Regions from separate parts of the Streptomyces sp. NPDC107575 genome, predicted to be linked through region 1. Evidence: riboswitches for the same ligand, from Rfam matches in the RefSeq annotation. Region 1 holds a riboswitch; each other region holds the start of a gene.
What was found. A riboswitch is a leader RNA that binds a small molecule or an ion and turns the genes downstream of it on or off. The one in region 1 is predicted to bind cyclic di-AMP.
Positions count from the first base shown of each region.

Region 2: it holds a riboswitch for cyclic di-AMP, as region 1 does, so the genes downstream of both, ACZ7L4_RS22000 (C40 family peptidase) here and ACZ7L4_RS36645 (transglycosylase family protein) in region 1, are expected to answer to the same signal.
Region 3: it holds a riboswitch for cyclic di-AMP, as region 1 does, so the genes downstream of both, ACZ7L4_RS07325 (M23 family metallopeptidase) here and ACZ7L4_RS36645 (transglycosylase family protein) in region 1, are expected to answer to the same signal.
Region 4: it holds a riboswitch for cyclic di-AMP, as region 1 does, so the genes downstream of both, ACZ7L4_RS11220 (M23 family metallopeptidase) here and ACZ7L4_RS36645 (transglycosylase family protein) in region 1, are expected to answer to the same signal.

Region 1 is NZ_JBVKBG010000009.1:101,905-106,479, reverse strand. It holds gene ACZ7L4_RS36655 (cytochrome P450 family protein) at 1-857, shown strand, start outside; gene ACZ7L4_RS36650 (transglycosylase family protein) at 1,001-2,011, shown strand; cyclic di-AMP (ydaO/yuaA leader) riboswitch at 2,192-2,350, shown strand; gene ACZ7L4_RS36645 (transglycosylase family protein) at 2,355-3,071, shown strand; gene eno (phosphopyruvate hydratase) at 3,397-4,575, shown strand, end outside.
Region 2 is NZ_JBVKBG010000004.1:509,365-513,939, forward strand. It holds gene ACZ7L4_RS21990 (C40 family peptidase) at 1-720, opposite strand, end outside; gene ACZ7L4_RS21995 (hypothetical protein) at 1,027-1,380, shown strand; gene ACZ7L4_RS22000 (C40 family peptidase) at 1,464-2,645, opposite strand; cyclic di-AMP (ydaO/yuaA leader) riboswitch at 2,654-2,798, opposite strand; gene pcrA (DNA helicase PcrA) at 2,985-4,575, shown strand, end outside.
Region 3 is NZ_JBVKBG010000002.1:116,958-121,532, reverse strand. It holds gene ACZ7L4_RS07340 (bifunctional acetate--CoA ligase family protein/GNAT family N-acetyltransferase) at 1-457, opposite strand, end outside; gene ACZ7L4_RS07335 (HPr family phosphocarrier protein) at 646-927, shown strand; gene ACZ7L4_RS07330 (GntR family transcriptional regulator) at 1,110-1,796, opposite strand; gene ACZ7L4_RS07325 (M23 family metallopeptidase) at 2,017-2,817, opposite strand; cyclic di-AMP (ydaO/yuaA leader) riboswitch at 2,831-2,993, opposite strand; gene ACZ7L4_RS07320 (M16 family metallopeptidase) at 3,243-4,575, opposite strand, start outside.
Region 4 is NZ_JBVKBG010000002.1:1,033,054-1,037,628, forward strand. It holds gene ACZ7L4_RS11215 (tyrosine-protein phosphatase) at 1-727, opposite strand, end outside; cyclic di-AMP (ydaO/yuaA leader) riboswitch at 1,111-1,283, shown strand; gene ACZ7L4_RS11220 (M23 family metallopeptidase) at 1,287-2,063, shown strand; gene ACZ7L4_RS11225 (SGNH/GDSL hydrolase family protein) at 2,282-3,064, shown strand; gene ACZ7L4_RS11230 (TetR/AcrR family transcriptional regulator) at 3,107-3,745, opposite strand; gene ACZ7L4_RS11235 (APC family permease) at 3,951-4,575, shown strand, end outside.

The DNA.
Region 1 (4,575 bases):
CCGACCTCATCCACGACTTCGCCTTCCCCCTCCCCATCTACGCCATCTGCGACCTCCTCGGTGTCCCGAGCGAGGACCAGGACGACTTCCGTGAGTGGGCGGGCATGATGATCCGCCACGGTGGGGGACCGCGCGGCGGCGTGGGTCGGGCGGTGAAGCGGATCCGCGCGTACCTGGTGGAGCTGATCCACCGCAAGCGCAACGACCCGGGCGACGACCTCATCTCCGGCCTGATCAGCGCCTCCGACCACGGCGAACACCTCACGGAGAACGAGGCCGCTGCGATGGCCTTCATCCTGCTCTTCGCCGGTTTCGAAACCACCGTCAACTTGATCGGCAACGGCACGTACGCGCTGCTCACCCACCCCGAGCAGCGCGAGCGCCTGCAGCGGTCGATCGCGGCGGGGGAGCGGGGCCTGCTGGAGACCGGGGTCGAGGAACTGCTGCGCTTCGACGGGCCGGTGGAGATGGCCACCTGGCGGTTCGCCAGGGAACCGCTGACCATCGGCGGCCAGGAGATCGGCGCCGGGGACCCGGTCCTCGTCGTGCTGGCCGCCGCCGACCGCGACCCGGCGCGCTTCACCGAGCCGGACACCCTCGACCTCTCCCGCCGCGACAACCAGCACCTCGGCTACGGGCACGGCATCCACTACTGCATCGGCGCCCCGCTCGCCCGCCTGGAGGGACAGGCCGCTCTCGGCACGCTCCTGAGCCGCCTCCCGGACCTGCGACTTGCGGTGGAACCGACCGATTTGCGGTGGCGCGGCGGGCTCATCATGCGCGGACTGCGCACGCTCCCGGTGGAGTTCACCCCGCGTCAGAACCCGGCCGGAACTGACGGACCGTCAACAATGTGACTTTCACGTGATCTACGCTGCATCGACTTGTGACAGGCGTTCGAGTGCAGCTACGTTCACGGATCATCGCGACACATGCACAACCCGCACCACTCGCACCACCCGTCGCGCGTAGCAGCATCAGTCTCGCGAAAGGCAAACGCATGCTCTCCGGGAACGGTCGTCACCGTCGCCCCCGTCAGGCCCCTGCTCTCGTCGTCGCCGCCGGAGTCACCGGCAGCGCCATCGCGATCCCGCTGTTCGCCGCGAGCGGCGCGAGCGCCGCGACCACGCAGGCGTGGGACAAGCTCGCCGAGTGCGAGAGCGGCGGGCAGTGGAGCCTGGACGCCGGCAACGGCTACTACGGCGGTCTCCAGTTCACGCAGGAGAGATGGGAGGAGTACGGGGGGCTCGACTACGCCCCGCGTGCCGATCAGGCCAGCCGCTCGCAGCAGATATCCGTCGCCGAGAAGGTTCTCGGCGACAAGGGCCCGAGCGCCTGGCCGATGTGCTCGCTCACCTCGGACCTCACCAAGGACGACGGCTCGGCGGACGTCGACCCGGGCGTGTCCGCGTCGCCGTCGGCGCAGCCCTCCGACTCGTCCGACACCGATGCGGACGGCGCGTCGGACGAGGACGCCGACGCCGACAAGACCGCTTCCTCTTCCCCGGACGCGACGGATTCGGGAGACGCGGATTCGGGAGACAAGGGTCACGAGGAGTCCGTCGACCCCGAGGCGTCGGACGGCCCGTCGGCCGACGAGTCGGGCGATACCTCCGGTAACAAGGCCGAGGACTCCTCGACCCCGTCAAGTGACAAGTCCCACGCGCCTTCTGGCGACGCCCCCGCCGAGACGGCCGCACCGTCCGCCTCGCCCTCCGGTGCGGCCTCGGACGACTCCTCCTCCGGCCGCCACCGCGGCGACCGCGCCGACGACGACGGTTCCGGCTCCCGTACGGGAGAGGGCCGTCACGCCTCGCGCGACGACAAGCGCGCCGGCGACACGTACGAGGTGCACGCCGGCGACAACCTCTGGGACATCGCGAAGGCCCAGGACGTGCACGGCGGCTGGGACGCGCTCTACGAGCGGAACAAGGAGACGGTCGGTACCGACCCAGACCTCATCCTTCCTGGTCAGAGCCTGGATCTTGGGGACGGATCGGACAAAAGGTAGCGGGGGTTCAGGTCGGTTGAGGGGGCTTTGTCCGATGTCGATCGAGTGAGACATGGGTCTCAAAGCCCCTGATCGACTTTGAAATCGGGCGGATCGACCGCTTACGTTCGTGACCGCTCGCTTCAGCGGGCCCCGACGGATGTCACGCCGAATCCTGCCAACGTCCGTACGGGAACAGTCGTCGCGTAAGCGCCGTAGGCAGGAGCGGGGGACCCAGGTAAGCCGCCCTTCCGGGAGACCGGACGGGCTTGGGGTTAAGCAGCGCACAAGGATGCGTCTGCCGGGCACTCACTGGCCCGAACCCGACAGCTCACCTCGCAGGCGTCGGTGAGGAGACATCTCCATGCTGTTTTCCGGCAAGAACAAGCACCGCCGCCCGTCCAAGGCCGTCCGCGTCGCCACGCTCGGCGGCGTCGCCGCTGCCGCCGTCGCCGTGCCGCTGATGGGTGCGACCTCCGCCTCCGCCGCCACCACCTCCGAGTGGGACCAGGTCGCGCAGTGCGAGTCCGGTGGCAACTGGTCCACCAACACCGGCAACGGTTTCTACGGCGGTCTGCAGTTCTCGTCCTCCACCTGGTCCGCCTACGGCGGCGACCAGTACGCCTCCACCGCCGACCAGGCGTCCAAGGCGCAGCAGATAGCCGTCGGCGAGAAGGTTCTCGCTTCCCAGGGCAGCGGTGCCTGGCCGAACTGCGGCTCGGGCCTCTCCTCCACCCCGAACGAGGGTGGCGGCGACGACTCGTCCGCGCAGCAGCAGGCTCCGAAGCAGGAGACCCAGCAGCGCGCCGACCGTTCCGAGCAGCGCCAGCAGCCGCAGCAGCAGGAGGCCCCCAAGCAGGAGGCCCCGAAGCAGGCCGCCCCGAAGCAGGACACCGTCACCACCCCGACCGGCAACAAGGTCGAGAAGGGCGACGGCGAGTACAAGGTCAAGTCCGGCGACACCCTCAGCAAGATCGCCGAGGCGCACGACACGACCTGGCAGCAGCTGTTCGAGAAGAACAAGGACATCGTCAAGGACGCCAACCTGATCTACCCGGGTCAGCAGCTGCACCTCAGCTAAGACGTCCGGCCCCGCGCAGGGGCCACCGGTCCGCACAGGACCCAAGGCCCTCCCAGGCCATCAGGCACGGGCTCGGCATCGGCGGACGCCGAGCCCCGCCGCACCCCGTCCCCACGGGCCGCTCACTTCGGCGACCTCCGCCCCGGCACAGCCGGGACGGAGGTCGCTGTTTTTGTTCCGTTAAGGAACATTTCGCTAACGGCGTTGTCCACGAGGCGGGCGTTCGGATGGCCGATGAGCGCGAGCCGGTTAGGCTCAGGGGGGCGGGACCCGTTGTTCCGACGGCCGCCCGCACAGCTTCGTCACATCCCAGAAGGAGATGCTCGTGCCGTCCATCGACGTCGTCGTAGCCCGGGAAATCCTGGACTCCCGAGGCAACCCCACGGTCGAGGTCGAGGTCGGCCTCGACGACGGGAGCACCGGCCGCGCGGCCGTCCCGTCGGGTGCCTCCACCGGTGCCTTCGAGGCCATCGAACTCCGCGACGGTGACCCGAACCGTTACCAGGGCAAGGGCGTCGAGAAGGCCGTCCTCGCCGTCATCGAGCAGATCGGCCCGGAGCTCGTCGGCTACGACGCCACCGAGCAGCGCCTGATCGACCAGGCGATGTTCGACCTGGACGCGACCGACAACAAGGGCTCGCTCGGCGCCAACGCCATCCTCGGCGTCTCGCTCGCCGTGGCCCACGCCGCCTCCGAGGCCTCGGACCTGCCGCTCTTCCGCTACCTCGGCGGTCCGAACGCGCACCTGCTGCCCGTCCCGATGATGAACATCCTGAACGGTGGGTCGCACGCCGACTCCAACGTCGACATCCAGGAGTTCATGATCGCCCCGATCGGCGCGGAGTCCTTCTCCGAGGCCCTGCGCTGGGGCGCCGAGGTCTACCACACGCTGAAGAAGGTCCTGAAGAGCAAGGGCCTGGCCACCGGCCTCGGCGACGAGGGCGGCTTCGCCCCGAACCTGGGCTCGAACCGCGAGGCCCTGGACCTGATCCTCGAGGCCATCAAGGAAGCCGGTTACGTTCCCGGCCAGCAGATCGCCCTCGCCCTCGACGTCGCCGCCTCCGAGTTCTACAAGGACGGCAAGTACCAGTTCGAGGGCAAGGAGCGCTCGGCGGCCGAGATGACGGAGTACTACGAGGAGCTCGTCTCCGCGTACCCGCTCGTCTCCATCGAGGACCCGCTGTACGAGGACGACTGGGCCGGCTGGAACGTCATCACCGAGAAGCTGGGCGACAAGGTCCAGCTCGTCGGCGACGACCTCTTCGTCACCAACCCGGAGCGCCTGGCCCGCGGCATCGAGGAGAACTCGGCGAACGCCCTGCTCGTGAAGGTGAACCAGATCGGTTCGCTGACCGAGACCCTGGACGCCGTCGAGCTGGCCCAGCGCAACGGCTTCAAGTGCATGATGTCCCACCGCTCCGGCGAGACCGAGGACGTCACGATCGCCGACCTCGCCGTCGCCACCAACTGCGGCCAGATCAAGACCGGCGCCCCGGCCCGCTCC
Region 2 (4,575 bases), on a different contig from region 1:
GAAGGAGATCGCGGCTTTGGCGCGGGAGTTGGGCGCTGCGGAGAGGTCGGCGCGCTCCGCCGAGCGTGAGGCGTGTCCGCTCTGTGCGGCGGTGGGGGTGCGCTCTTCGGGGGTGAGGCGGTCGAGGAGGCGGCGGGCCTCCGAGAGTTTTCGCTTCACCTTCTTCTTGTTGTCCGCCAGCTCGGCCTTCTTGGCGCGCAGCTCGGAGAGCGTGCTGTCGGCGTCGCCGCGCAGCTGGTCGATCTCGCGCAGCTCACCCCGTACGCGGGTGACCGCGGCGGCCTGCCGCGCCCCCATGCGCTCCGTGAGGGAGGCCTTGTCGAGGTAGGCGTCGGGGGAGGAGGACAGGAGCAGCTGGACCGACGGGTCCACGCCGCCCGTGCGGTACTGGGACGCCGCGACCGAACCCAGTTTCTCGCGCTCGGAGTTGAGGGACTCGGTGCGCCGGGACGCCTCGTCCTGGAGGGCGTCCACCTTCTTCCGCGCGCCGTCCGCCTTCTCCTTCGCGCCGTTGTACTTCTGGGTGGCGACCTCCGCCTCCTGGTACAGCCTGTCGACCTTGGCCTTCACCTGGGCCGGGCTGAGCTCGGGCTCCGCGTGCGCCGCCCCGCCGTCGAGGGCGGTGACGCCTGCGGCGGAGGCGAGGGCGAGGGTGGCCGCGGTGCGGGCCCTGCCGCCGCTGAGCGGACGCGGTCGGGGCTTGCGGTGCGCTGCCGGCACAAGGTCCTCCTCTGGGGGCCGCCCGTCCGAAACGCACGGACCCCGGTCGCGCGTCCGGCGGCGGCCCGCACAGGGGGAGCGGGTCGCCGCCGGACCTTTCTCGGCGGTGGTGTCCGACTGCCGCCCCTGGCCCGGGCGGCGGTGGGGAGCCGGTCACCTGAGGAAGGACGCTAAACCTCTGCGTAACGGGTTGGTGCCGGATTGTTCGCAACTGGTCTGTTTGTTACGGATGGTGGCGGAGAGTGATAACAGAGTGGCAAAGGGGTGCGCGTAGTGGCCCATGGGCGTCCGGTTAGGCTCCGAACCATGGACGTACTCATCCACCTCTTCGTCGGCCTGCACATCATCGGCATCGCCTCGCTGCTCGGCGGCTTCCTCACGCAGATGTCGGCGATGAAGGAGGGCGCGGCCCGCTTCAACAAGGCGATGCTGCACGGCGCCCTGACCATGCTGGTGACCGGCGTCGCCCTGGTCGGCCTCAACCAGGCCGACGGCAGCACCGTCAACAACATCAAGATCGGCGTGAAGCTCGCGCTCCTGATCGTGATCCTCGGCATCGTCTACGTGAAGCGGGACGAGGAGAAGGCGGAGAAGGGCCTCTTCATCACCGTCGGCGCGCTCACCGTCGTCAACATCTTCATCGCGGTGCTCTGGACCTGAGCGACCGCGCACAGGCCGTACGCGCCGTGCACACGGAAGGGCCCGGCAGGCCGTGACCTGCCGGGCCCTTCCGCGTACGTACGTCAGGCCGGCCGCACCACACTGTGGATCGACGACGTGCCGTCGTAGTAGATCGACTCCTCGCGCACGACCGCGCCCGGCTTCGGCGCGTGGACCATCATGCCGTCGCCCATGTAGAGGCCCACGTGGCTGATGTCGTCGTAGAAGAACACCAGGTCACCGGGTTGGATGTCGGAGAGCGGCACCGTCTTGCCGATCTCGACCTGGTCCCAGGTCGTCCGCGGCAGCGAGATCCCCGCGGACTTCCACGCCGCCTGCGTCAGGCCCGAGCAGTCGTACGAGTCCGGGCCCGTGGCGCCCCACACGTACGGCTTGCCCTCCTGTGCCTTGGCGAACGCGAGCGCCTGCGCGGCCTTCGTCGCGTACGAGGCGTCGGAGGAACCGGACGACGACCCCGAGGAACCGGACGAGGAGCCGGACGACTGCTCCTTCGCCGCCTCGGCCGCCTTCCGCTTCGCCGCTTCCTCGGCCTTCTGCTTGGCGGCCAGCTCCGCCGCCTTCTTGCGGGCGGCCTCCTCCTTGGCCTTCTCGATCGCGGCGAGCCGCGCCTTCTCCTCGGCGGTCAGCTTGGACAGCAGCTGACGCGCGTCGGAGAGCTTCGTCTGCACGGTCTCCTTCGTGGACCTCAGCTCGGTCTGCGAATCGGTGAGGTCCTCCAGGCTCGACTGCGCCTCGGTGCGCTTCTTCGCGGTCTCGCGCGTCTGCTTCTGATAGTCGTCGATCGACTTCTTCTGCTCCTCGGTCAGCCGGCTCATCAGCTGGCGCTGCGAGAAGTAGTCCTCCGGGTCGTCCGCGAGGAACATGGTCGCGGTGTCGCTCACACTGCCCGAGCGGTACTGCTCGGCGGCGTACCTGCCGAGCTTCTGGCGGGCCGTGTTCATCTCCTCGGTGCGCTGCGCGACATCGTCGAGGAGCTTGTCGACCTGCCGCTTCTTGGCGTCGGTCCGTTCCTTCGCCCCGTTGTACTTCTGGGTGGCGACCTCGGCCTGCCGGTACAGGGAGTCGACCTTCTTCTGCACCTCCTCCAGGCGCGGCTTGGACGACGGCTGCGCGGGCGCGGCCTGGGCCGTCTGCGAGAGCAGGGCCACGGAGGTGAGGGCGGCGGTCGTGATCCCGACCGCGGGGGTCGTGCGAAGACCGCCGGTCATCCGGGAACGGCTGCGGGGCTTGCGGTGCGACGCCAAGGCAGGCGACTCCTTCCGTCGTCCGCCTACCGAGTTAGCTGTCGGGTTCGGGCGTGGAAGGCTGCCCTACGGTCGGCTGACCGATTCACCCCAAGGTCGGTTGGGTCCCCGGTTCCCTGCCTCGCGGCGTACGGGACTCGGCGGGGGCTTCCCGTTCGCCGCGACATTCGCGGGCGGGGGGACGGGCTGCCCGGCTGCACCGTAGCCAACTCGTGTGGCTGCTGTGAAGGTTGATGTTCGATATGCCCGATACATTTTCGTGATCTGCCCTCTGGAGGGCTCTTGGAGTTCCGAAGGCAGCCACGGGTTGTCAGTGGGGCGGCCTAGACTCGTAGAGCGATGAGCAGCCTCTTTGACGACAGCTTCCTGACCGGCCTCCAGAAGGGCGCGCCCGGCTCCCCGAGCGGTGAGCAGGAACCCCCGCCGCCGCCCCCGGACCCCGAGTACGACGACGGGGCCCCGGAGCCGATGCCGGACGGGCTGTTCGGCGTGCCCCCCGAGCGCGACGCCCACTACCGGAACGGCGCCCCGCGCCCGGTCCTCGACCCGGCCTCCCTCCTGGAGGGGCTGAACGAGAACCAGCGCGCGGCCGTGGTGCACGGCGGCTCCCCCCTGCTCATCGTCGCCGGCGCCGGATCGGGCAAGACCCGCGTCCTCACGCACCGCATCGCGTACCTGCTCGCCCAGCGCGGCGTGCACCCCGGCCAGATCCTCGCGATCACGTTCACGAACAAGGCCGCGGGCGAGATGAAGGAGCGTGTCGAGGACCTGGTCGGCCCGCGCGCGAACGCGATGTGGGTGTCCACCTTCCACAGCGCCTGTGTCCGCATCCTGCGCCGGGAGAGCAAGAAGCTGGGCTTCACGTCCTCCTTCTCGATCTACGACGCCGCCGACAGCAAGCGGCTCATGGCGCTCGTCTGCCGCGACCTGGACCTCGACCCGAAGAAGTTCCCGCCGAAGTCCTTCAGCGCCAAGATCAGCAACTTGAAGAACGAGCTGATCGACGAGGAGGACTTCGCGGGGACCGCCGCCGACGGCTTCGAGAAGACCCTCGCCCAGGCCTACGCGATGTACCAGGCCCGCCTGCGCGAGGCGAACGCGCTGGACTTCGACGACCTGATCATGACGACGGTGAACCTGCTGCGCGCGTTCCCGGACGTCGCCGAGCACTACCGCCGCCGCTTCCGCCACGTCCTCGTCGACGAGTACCAGGACACGAACCACGCGCAGTACGCGCTGGTGCGCGAGCTGGTCGGCCCCACCGAGGGCGAGGGCGCCGACCCGGCCGAGCTGTGCGTCGTGGGTGACGCGGACCAGTCGATCTACGCGTTCCGCGGCGCCACGATCCGCAACATCCTGCAGTTCGAAGAGGACTACACGAACGCGACGACGATCATGCTGGAGCAGAACTACCGCTCCACGCAGACGATCCTCAGCGCGGCGAACGCGGTGATCGAGCGCAACGAGTCGCGCCGCCCCAAGAACCTGTGGACGAACGAGGGCCCCGGCGCCCAGATCACGGGCTACGTCGCGGACACCGAGCACGACGAGGCGCAGTTCATCGCCGACGAGATCGACCGGCTCACCGACGCGGGCGACGCGCTCGCGGGCGACGTCGCGGTCTTCTACCGGACGAACGCGCAGTCCCGTGTCTTCGAAGAGATCTTCATCCGCACCGGCCTGCCCTACAAGGTCGTCGGCGGCGTCCGCTTCTACGAGCGCAAGGAGGTCAGGGACGTCCTGGCCTACCTGCGGGTGCTCTCCAACCCCGAGGACTCGGTGCCGCTGCGCCGCATCCTCAACGTGCCCAAGCGCGGCATCGGCGACCGCGCCGAAGCGATGATCGACGCGCTCTCCCAGCGCGAGAAGATCTCCTTCCCGCAGGCGCTGCGCCGCGTCGACGAGGCGTACGGGATGGCGGCCCGCTCGG
Region 3 (4,575 bases), on a different contig from region 1:
GAAGCACCTCGGCGGCGAACCGGCGGATGCCGCGCTCCCGTGCGACGGCCGCGATGTGCTCCAGGAGCGCGGAGGCGACCCCGCGGCCCTGGTGGGCGTCCTGCACGAGGAAGGCGACCTCCGCCTCGTCGGCGGGCGCGGTGGCCGGCATGCCCTGCGCGTTGATCCGGTCGTAGCGCACCGTGGCGATGAACTCGCCGCCGATCGTGACCGCGAGACCGACCCGGTCCACGTAGTCGTGATGGGTGAAGCGGTGCACGTCCTTGGCGGACAGCCGGGGGTAGGGCGCGAAGAAGCGGTAGTACTTCGACTCGTCCGAGACCTGTTCGTAGAAGCTGGTCAGGTGCTCCGCGTCCGCGGTGGTGATGGGCCTGATCCGCGCGGTGCCGCCGTCGCGCAGCACGATGTCGGCCTCCCAGTGGGCGGGGTACGCATGGCGGTCCGACGGGGTCTCCATGCCGCAAGGGTAGGGCCGGGCACCGACAGACGGCGGTCGGTCGTACGGGTCGCGGCCCGTGCGTACGGAAGGCACCCTATGGAGGACCGAAGGGCCGTGCCGGTGAGGACCTGGGTCCGCGTCACGCACGCCTCCCGATATGGAACACTGGTCTAGACAACCGTGAGACACCTGAAGGGCAGCATCACATGGCTGAGCGCCGCGTCAACGTCGGCTGGGCCGAGGGCCTCCACGCCCGCCCCGCTTCCATCTTCGTCCGCGCTGCCACGGCCGCCGGCGTTCCCGTGACGATCGCCAAGGCCGACGGCAACCCCGTCAACGCCGCCTCCATGCTGGCCGTGCTCGGCCTGGGCGCGCAGGGCGGCGAAGAGATCGTGCTGGCCTCCGACGCCGAGGGCGCGGACGCCGCGCTCGACCGTCTGGCGAAGCTGGTCGCCGAGGGGCTCGAGGAGCTTCCCGAGACCGTCTGACGTAGAGACAAAAGCTGTACGACTGAGCCGCGCGCTCCCTTTCGGGGCGTGCGGCTTTTTCGTTCCCTGATGCGGCACCAATTCGGCGACGAGAAACAGGCAGAAATAGGCAGCGGAAATTACCCCGCGTCTCGTTCGACCCATTCTCCGAATAGCGCGCTTCTTTGTATACGGCGCCGTTGTTAAACCTGACGCCCCACCGTGTTGACTGCATGTTGCGAAGTCCTCACACGCTCGCCCGCGCGGGGGACGCGCAGCTTGTGGGCGGCCGTCGCACGCTCCGCGTGCAGGGCGGCCAGGGCGCGCGCACGCTCCGCGTCGCCCCGCGCCACGGCGTCGACGATGGCGCCGTGCTCGGCCCAGGACTCCGCCGGCCGTGCCGGGCTCTCCACGGCGTACATCCAGGCGATCTTGTGGCGCAGCTGGGTGAGCAGGGTGATCAGCCCTGGGCTGCCGGAGGCCTGGACGAGCGTCTCGTGGAACCAGCTGCCGAGCGAGCGCAGATCCTCGCTCTGACCTCGCCTCGAGCGCTCCTGCCCCAGCCTGACCAGGCCGCGCAGCACCTTGAGGTGGGCCTCGGTGCGGCGCTGCGCGGCGCGGGCGGCGCCCATGGGTTCGAGCAGCATGCGGATCTCCAGGAGGTCGGCCGCCTCCCGCTCCGTGGGTTCGGCCACGCACGCGCCCGCGTGCCTGCGCGTGACGACGAACCCCTCCGCCTCCAGGGTGCGCAGCGCCTCCCTGACGGGCACGCGCGAGACCCCGTAGCGACGCGCGAGCAGTTCCTCGGTGAGCCTGCCGCCGCGCTCGTAGACGCCGGCGACGATGTCGTCGCGGATCGCTGTGCATACCGACTGCGCGGGAATGCGCATGACTCGACCTCCGCCTCAACGCCCGCGATACGCGGTCGATTGACGCCCGGTCAAGCACGAATGACGCGCGGCCGGAACGTTTACCCGAAGACTCTATTCCACCGGAGTTGAATTTCCGACGAGGGAACTGAATCCGGGGATATTTTTTGGACAGTGCGGAGCCGGGAACGCGAAAGCCCCGGCTCGGGGAGCCGGGGCTTTCGTGGAGTGTGCTGTCGGGTCAGACGTTCACACCGTGCTGGCGCAGGTACGCGACGGGGTCGATGTCCGAGCCGTAGTCGGGGCCGGTGCGGGCCTCGAAGTGGAGGTGCGGGCCCGTGACGTTGCCGGTGGCACCGGAGAGGCCTATCTGCTGGCCGGGGGTGACGTCCTGGCCGACGGAGACGCCGATCGAGGACATGTGACCGTACTGGGTGTACGTGCCGTCCTTCATCTTGATCACGACGTTGTTGCCGTACGCGCCGCCCCAGCCGGCCTCGACGACGGTGCCCATGCCCACCGCGTGCACCGAAGTGCCGCTGGAGGCGTGGAAGTCGATGCCGGTGTGGCTGCCGGAGGACCACAGGCCACTGCCGGCCTGGTAGGCGGTGGAGACGTACGAGCCGGCGATCGGCGACACGAAGCTGTTCAGGCGCTTGCGCTCGGCCTCACGGGCGGCGCGCTCCTTGGCCTCGCGCTCCTTCTCGGCCTTCTCCGCGGCCCGCTTCTTGGCCTCCGCCTCGGCCTTGCGCTTGGCCTCCTCGGCCTTCTTCTTGGCCTCGGCCTCGGCCTTCGCCTTGGCGGCGGCCTTCTGCTGCGCGGTGGCCTGCGCGTCGATCTGCTCGGCCAGGGAGTCGCCGATGGCGACGGCCTGCGTGAGGCCGTCGTGCGGGGCGACCGCGGTGTCGGCGGCGAGAGCGGGGGCGGCGAGACCGCCCACCACGCCCGTCGTGGTGATGGCGGCGACGCCTGCGACCTGAGCGGTGGTACGCGTCAGGCGGCTGGGACGGCGGTGCTTCCCGGTGGCACGGGTGAACCCCATGAAGTGGCTGGTCCTTTCCTTCCTTCTCGCCTACCGGGTTAGCTGACGGGTTCGGAGCAGGAAGGTCTCCTACGGGCCCCCTCCCCTCACGGGAAGAGCGCCCGATTCACCCCAGGGACTTCGGTGGGTCCCCGGCTCCCCTGGCTCGCACCACGGGGACTCGGCGATGACTGTCCGGTGTCGCGGGCGCGACGTACGTCTGGCGGACAGCCGGAGGGAACGCTAAGCGGGGCATCTTTGGATCGACAAACAGAACCCGGCTTTTGTAGTGCACGCCACAGGGCAGAGAGGCAACCTCTACATCAATTCGGACATTTGTGATCGTGTGGTGATTGAAGGCGATCGTGACGGACGCCACGAAGCCCCGGCCGCCGATACCGGCGCCGGGGCTTCGTGGTGTGCCTGGAGAGGCGGACTCGGTCCGCTCAGCCCGCGACCACCGTCACCTCGCCGATACCGAGCGCCTTGACCGGCTCCTCGATCTGCGCGGCGTCGCCCACCAGGATCGTCACCAGGCGGTCCGCCGGGAACGCGCTCACGACGGCCGCCGTGGCCTCCACGGTGCCAGTGGCGGCCAGCTGCCGGTACACCTGTGCCTGGAAGTCGTCCGGCAGGTGCTGCTCGACCTGGTCGGCGAGGGTGCTCGCGACGGCCGCGGCGGTCTCGAACTTCAGCGGGGCCACACCCACCAAGTTCTGTACGGCGGTGTCCCGTTCGGCATCCGTCAGCCCCTCGGCCGCCAGCGTGCGCAGCACCTTCCACAGGTCGTCGAGCGCGGGCCCGGTGTTCGGCGTGTCCACCGAGCCGCTGATGGCGAGCATCGCCGCACCACTGCCGTCGGGCGCGGAGCGCAGCACCTGGGCGAAGGAGCGCACACCGTAGGTGTAGCCCTTCTCCTCGCGCAGGACGCGGTCCAGACGCGACGTCAGGGTGCCGCCCAGGCAGTACGTGCCGAGGACCTGAGCGGGCCACACACGGTCGTGCTTGTCCGGTCCGACCCGGCCGATCAGCAACTGCGTCTGCACGGCGCCCGGGCGGTCCACGATGATCACGCGGCCGGTGTCGTCGGCCACGACCGGCGGCACGGGGCGCGGCTCGGCGGTGTCGCCCGTCCAGGCGCCGAGCGTGTCGGCGAGGAGGGCGTCCAGGTCGATGCCCGTCAGGTCGCCCACGACGACGGCCGTGGCGGTGGCGGGGCGTACGTGCCGGTCGTAGAAGGCGCGCACCGCCGCCGCGTCGATGGCCGAGACGGTCTCCTCGGTGCCCTGGCGCGGGCGCGACACGCGCGCGTCGGCCGGGAAGAGCTGCTTGGAGAGCTCCTTGGCGGCGCGCCGGGCCGGGTTGGCGCTCTCGTGCGGGATCTCGTCCAGGCGGTTGCGGACGAGGCGCTCGATCTCGCTGTCGTCGAAGGCGGGGGCGCGCAGCGCGTCGGCCAGGAGGGCGAGGCCCTTGGACAGACGCGAGGCCGGCACTTCGAGGGAGGCGCGGACGCCGGGGTGGTCGGCGTGCGCGTCCATCGTGGCGCCGCAGCGCTCCAGCTCGGCGGCGAACTCCTCGGCGGAGTGCTTGTCGGTGCCCTCGTTGAAGGCCCGCGCCATGATGGTCGAGACGCCGTCGAGCCCCTTCGGCTCGGCGTCCAGCGGTGCGTCCAGCTGCACCTCCACGGCGACGACCTGCTGACCGGGCCGGTGGCAGCGCAGCACCGTCAGACCGTTGGGCAGCGCGCCGCGCTCAGGGGCCGGGAACGCCCACGGCTTG
Region 4 (4,575 bases), on a different contig from region 1:
GGTCCGTGCTGCCCCACTGCTCGTCGATGGTCTCGAGGCCGGCGTTGAGGTACTCGATGCGGGCGTCGAAGAGCGGGCTGAGCAGCTCCATGACCTCGGGGGAGTAGGCGTCCTTCGCGGTGGCGGTGCGGCGCACGTTGTAGCGGCGGTGCTTCTCGTTCGACTTGAGGTAGTCCGCTTCGATGGCGTCGCGCTCCACGCCCACCGCGAGCAGCGTCACCGCGATCGACAGGCCGGCGCGGTCCTTGCCGGCCGCGCAGTGCATCAGCGCGGGGAGGCTGTCCTCGGCGAGGGAGTGCAGCACGCGGCTGTGCTCGGCGGTGCGCTCCTTGATCATGGTGCGGTAGGACTCGACGAGGCGGTTGGCCGCCCGGCCCTCGGAGAGGATCTGGCGCAGCTGCTCGATGTCGCCGTCGCGGACCATGGCCCAGAATTCGGCGCCGTCGGCCGGGTCGTTGAGCGGCAGGTTGAGATTGCGCACACCGGGCAGCTCGACGTCGGCGCCCTCCAGCTTCTGGTCCGCGGCGTTGCGGAAGTCGAAGACGGTGTGCAGGCCGAGCGAGGAGAGGAAGGTCGAGTCCTCGGCCGTGGCGTGGGCGAGGTGACCGCTGCGGAACAGTACGCCCTGGCGCACGCGCCGGCCGTCCACGGTGGGCAGGCCGCCCACGTCTCGGAAGTTGCGCACTCCGGTCAGCTCGGGCTCGGTGGACGGTGCGTGCTGCGTCACAGGGGCTCCTCCCAATCGGTGCACCGGCGTTGGGTCGCCGGCGGGCGCGCTCCTGACGATACGACATCGGTTCCACAGGCAACCATCTGTCCGATTCGTTCCGATCTGTGCCAACTGTGCGTGAATCGAAGGGGCTTGTGGGCGTGTGCGTGACCGGCCTCATGTTCGTGACGCTGTGTGGCGGGCGGCCCGGATTGCCTCCCCAGTAATCCCCGAAGGTATGGCGTTGGTAAAGCGGGGAATGTCGACGCAGGGTTACACAGGGAGGCCTCAGAAACCCAAGGAATTGCCGCCGCAGGTGAATTCGGCAGTTGTCGCCGCCATTGCGGTTCGCCTACGGTCACCAATCAATCCGGTCGGAACGCCTAGTCCTGCCGCCGCCCGGATTCCTTTCGACTACCCGTCACGGCAGGAGCGGGGGACCCACACGCACGACGCCGCGTAGGGGGATTTCCCGAAGCGGCTAGGGGTGAAGCCGTGCCCGTACTCCGGGTGCGGCCGGGCATCTCCAGCCCGAACCCGACAGCTCACCTCGTAGGCGACGGAGAGGAAATTCAGCATGCCCGCAAAGGGAAAGCACCGCCTTTCGACCTCCCGCCGCATCGCCCGTGTCGCCGCCGTCGCCTCCGCCGGTGGAGTCGCCGTGGCGCTGCCGCTGATGGGCGCCACCGGCGCGCAGGCCGCGACGTCCGGCGGCACCGCCGACGCCACGACGTACACCGTCAAGGCCGGTGACACGCTCTCGAAGATCGCCAAGGCGCAGGACGTCGACGGCGGCTGGAAGAAGCTGTACGAGGACAACAAGGACGCCGTCGGCTCCAACGCCGACCACCTCAAGATCGGCGTCAAGCTCGACCTCGGCGGCGCGGCCGAGGGCGGCTCCGCCGACGAGGCCACCGCCACGCAGGCGAGCGCCAAGACCACCGCCTCCGGCGACTACGTGGCGCCGGTCGACGGCGCCCAGGGCCACGGCTACGGCAACTCCGGATCCATGTGGTCCAGCGGCAGCCACACCGGCGCCGACTACTCGATCCCGACCGGCACCTCCGTGAAGTCGATCGCCGACGGCACCGTCGTGTCGACCGGCTCGGGCGGCGCGTACGGCAACGAGGTCGTCATCGAGCACGCCGACGGCCACTTCTCCCAGTACGGCCACCTGTCCTCGATCGGTGTCGCCCAGGGTGACACCGTGACGGCCGGCCAGGAGATCGCCAAGTCCGGCGCGACGGGCAACGTCACCGGACCGCACCTGCACTTCGAGGTCCGCACCACCGCGGACTACGGCTCGGACATCGACCCGATCGCCTACCTGAGCGAGCACGGCGTGAACGCCTGAGACGTTTCGTAGCGGACGCGACGGCCCGCTCTCTTCGGCGCCCGGGGTTGTTCCCCGGGCGCCGAAGTGCGTTCGCGCACTTATTCCCCAGGCGGCGAGTGGGCTATCTCACCACGCGTCAACCCCTGGCTACGGTCGCGTAGGTCACATCCGAGGGTGAAAGATGTGTGGTCGTGGCAAACGAATCGAGAGCACTCAGGGACTCACTCAACGGCACGATCCGGTCCTACGCGGCCGTGGGAGACAGCTTCACCGAAGGCGTCGGCGACCCCGGCCCCGACGGAAAGTTCGCGGGCTGGGCCGACCGGCTCGCCGTCCTCCTGGACGACCGCGTCCCCGAGGACACCTTCAAGTACGCGAACCTGGCGGTGCGCGGCAAGCTTCTCGACCAGATCGTCGCGGACCAGGTCCCCAAGGCGGTCGAGCTCGCCCCCGACCTGGTGAGCCTGGTCGCCGGCGGCAACGACATCATCCGCCCCGGCACCGACCCGGACGACGTGGCCGAGCGCTTCGAGAAGGCGGTCGTCAAGCTCGCCGACGCGGCCGGCACCGTCATGGTCGCCACGGGGTTCGACACCCGCGACGTGGCCGTGCTCAAGCACCTGCGCGGCAAGATCGCCACGTACAACATGCATGTGCGGGCCATCGCCGACCGCCACGGCTGCGTGATGCTCGACCTGTGGTCCCTGAAGTCCATCCAGGACCGCAGGGCCTGGGACGACGACCGGCTCCACCTGTCGCCCGAGGGGCACACCCGGGTGGCGCTGCGGGCCGCCCAGGCGCTCGGCGTCGAGGTGCCGGCCGACCCCGAGCAGGCGTGGCCGCTGCTCCCGCCGCGCGGCACGTTCGAGGTGCGGCGAGACGACATTCACTGGGCGCGGGAGTTCCTCGTGCCGTGGATCGGGCGCCGGCTGCGCGGCGAGTCCTCCGGCGACCGGGTGCAGGCCAAGGGCTTCATCGACCCGCACGCGGTCAAGGCCCACCTGGAGGCGGCGTCCTGACGCCTGCCTCTGTGGCGCTGCGGCGGCGCTGACGGGCTTCCGTCAGCGCCCCGCGGCCGTCAACTCCGCGCGCTCGAGCCCCAGTTCGCGGGCGAGCGCCTCGTCCACCCACTCCTGCATACGGGCCCGTGACACCGCGGCCGGCCTGGCGCGCCCGCCGTCGTACGCCGTCAGTTGCACGGCGAGCCCGTCGAGTAGGGCGGTGATCCGCAGCGCCGCCCCCATCGGGTCCGGGCAGGCGAACTCGCCCGCCGCCACGCCCTCGGCGACCACCTCCGCGAGCGCCGCCTTCCACTGCCGGTCGAGGTCCCGCGTGACCTCCCGCAGCGCGGGCTCGCGCAGCGCCGCCGCCCAGCCCTCGATCCACAGCCGCCACCCCTTGGCCTGCCCCGTCGGCGCGTACCAGCGCACCGCGGCGCGCAGCCGCTTCAGGGCCGTCGTGCGGCGGCCGAGCAGCTTGCGCAGATGCGCCAGGTCGCTCTCGGCGGCGTGCGCGAACGCGGCCGCGACGAGCTTCTCCTTCGTCGAGAAGTGGTACAGCACCAGCGCGTTGCTCACGCCGAGCGCCGACGCCACGTCGGCGATGCGCACGGCGGCGACCCCGCGCGCCTCGATCTGCTCGATGGCGGCCGTCAGCAGCTCTTCACGCCGCTCGGCCACGCTCAACCGGACTCTGGTCACGCCGCCAGCCTAGTTGTTTTTGTGTGCGGACTTGTTGCGTGCAGGACTCTTGACGCCCCGACGTCGCACAGGTCACAGTCACGTCACGTTCCACTACTGACTGTCTGTTCAGTCAATAAGTCGGTTGGACGGGGGTAGGCGCGGCCCCAGCAGGATCCCAAGAGCTGTCCGTGCCGTCCTCGTTCTGTTCTCGCCAGGAGCAATCGTGACCCAAGCGCCATCCCTCTCGCCGACCCCGCCCGCCGGGGACGAGCCCGACCTCTCCGAAGGGTGGGGCGAGCAGCGCTCACGGCTGCGCAAGGATCTGCGCCGGCTGGACGTGCTGTTCTTCCTCATCTGCACGCTCGTCGGCCTGGACACCATCGGTTCCGTCGCGGCCCAGGGCCCGCAGGGCCTGGCCTGGATGGTCATTCTGGCCGTCGTCTTCTTCCTCCCCTACGGCCTGCTCGTGGCCGAACTCGGCTCCGCCTTCCCCGTGCAGGGCGGCCCGTACGTGTGGACGCGCCTGGCCTTCGGCCGGCTCGTCGCGGGCGTCAACCAGCTCCTGTACTGGATCTCCAACCCGGTCTGGGTCGGCGGCAGCCTGTGCATCATCGCGCTGACCACCTGGGAGGAGTTCTTCACGCCGCTGCCGGGCGTGTGGAAGTACGTCGCCGGGTTCGTGTTCATCTGGGGCGGCGCGCTCGCCGTCGTGCAGTCCGTGCGCATCGGCAAGTGGGTGCCCATCGCGGGCGCCATCGCGCGCGTGGTGCTGCTCGGCTTCTTCCTCGTGTCCGTCGTCGTCTACGCCGCCGAACATGGCGTGCACGCCCTACCCGCGGGCGAATTCA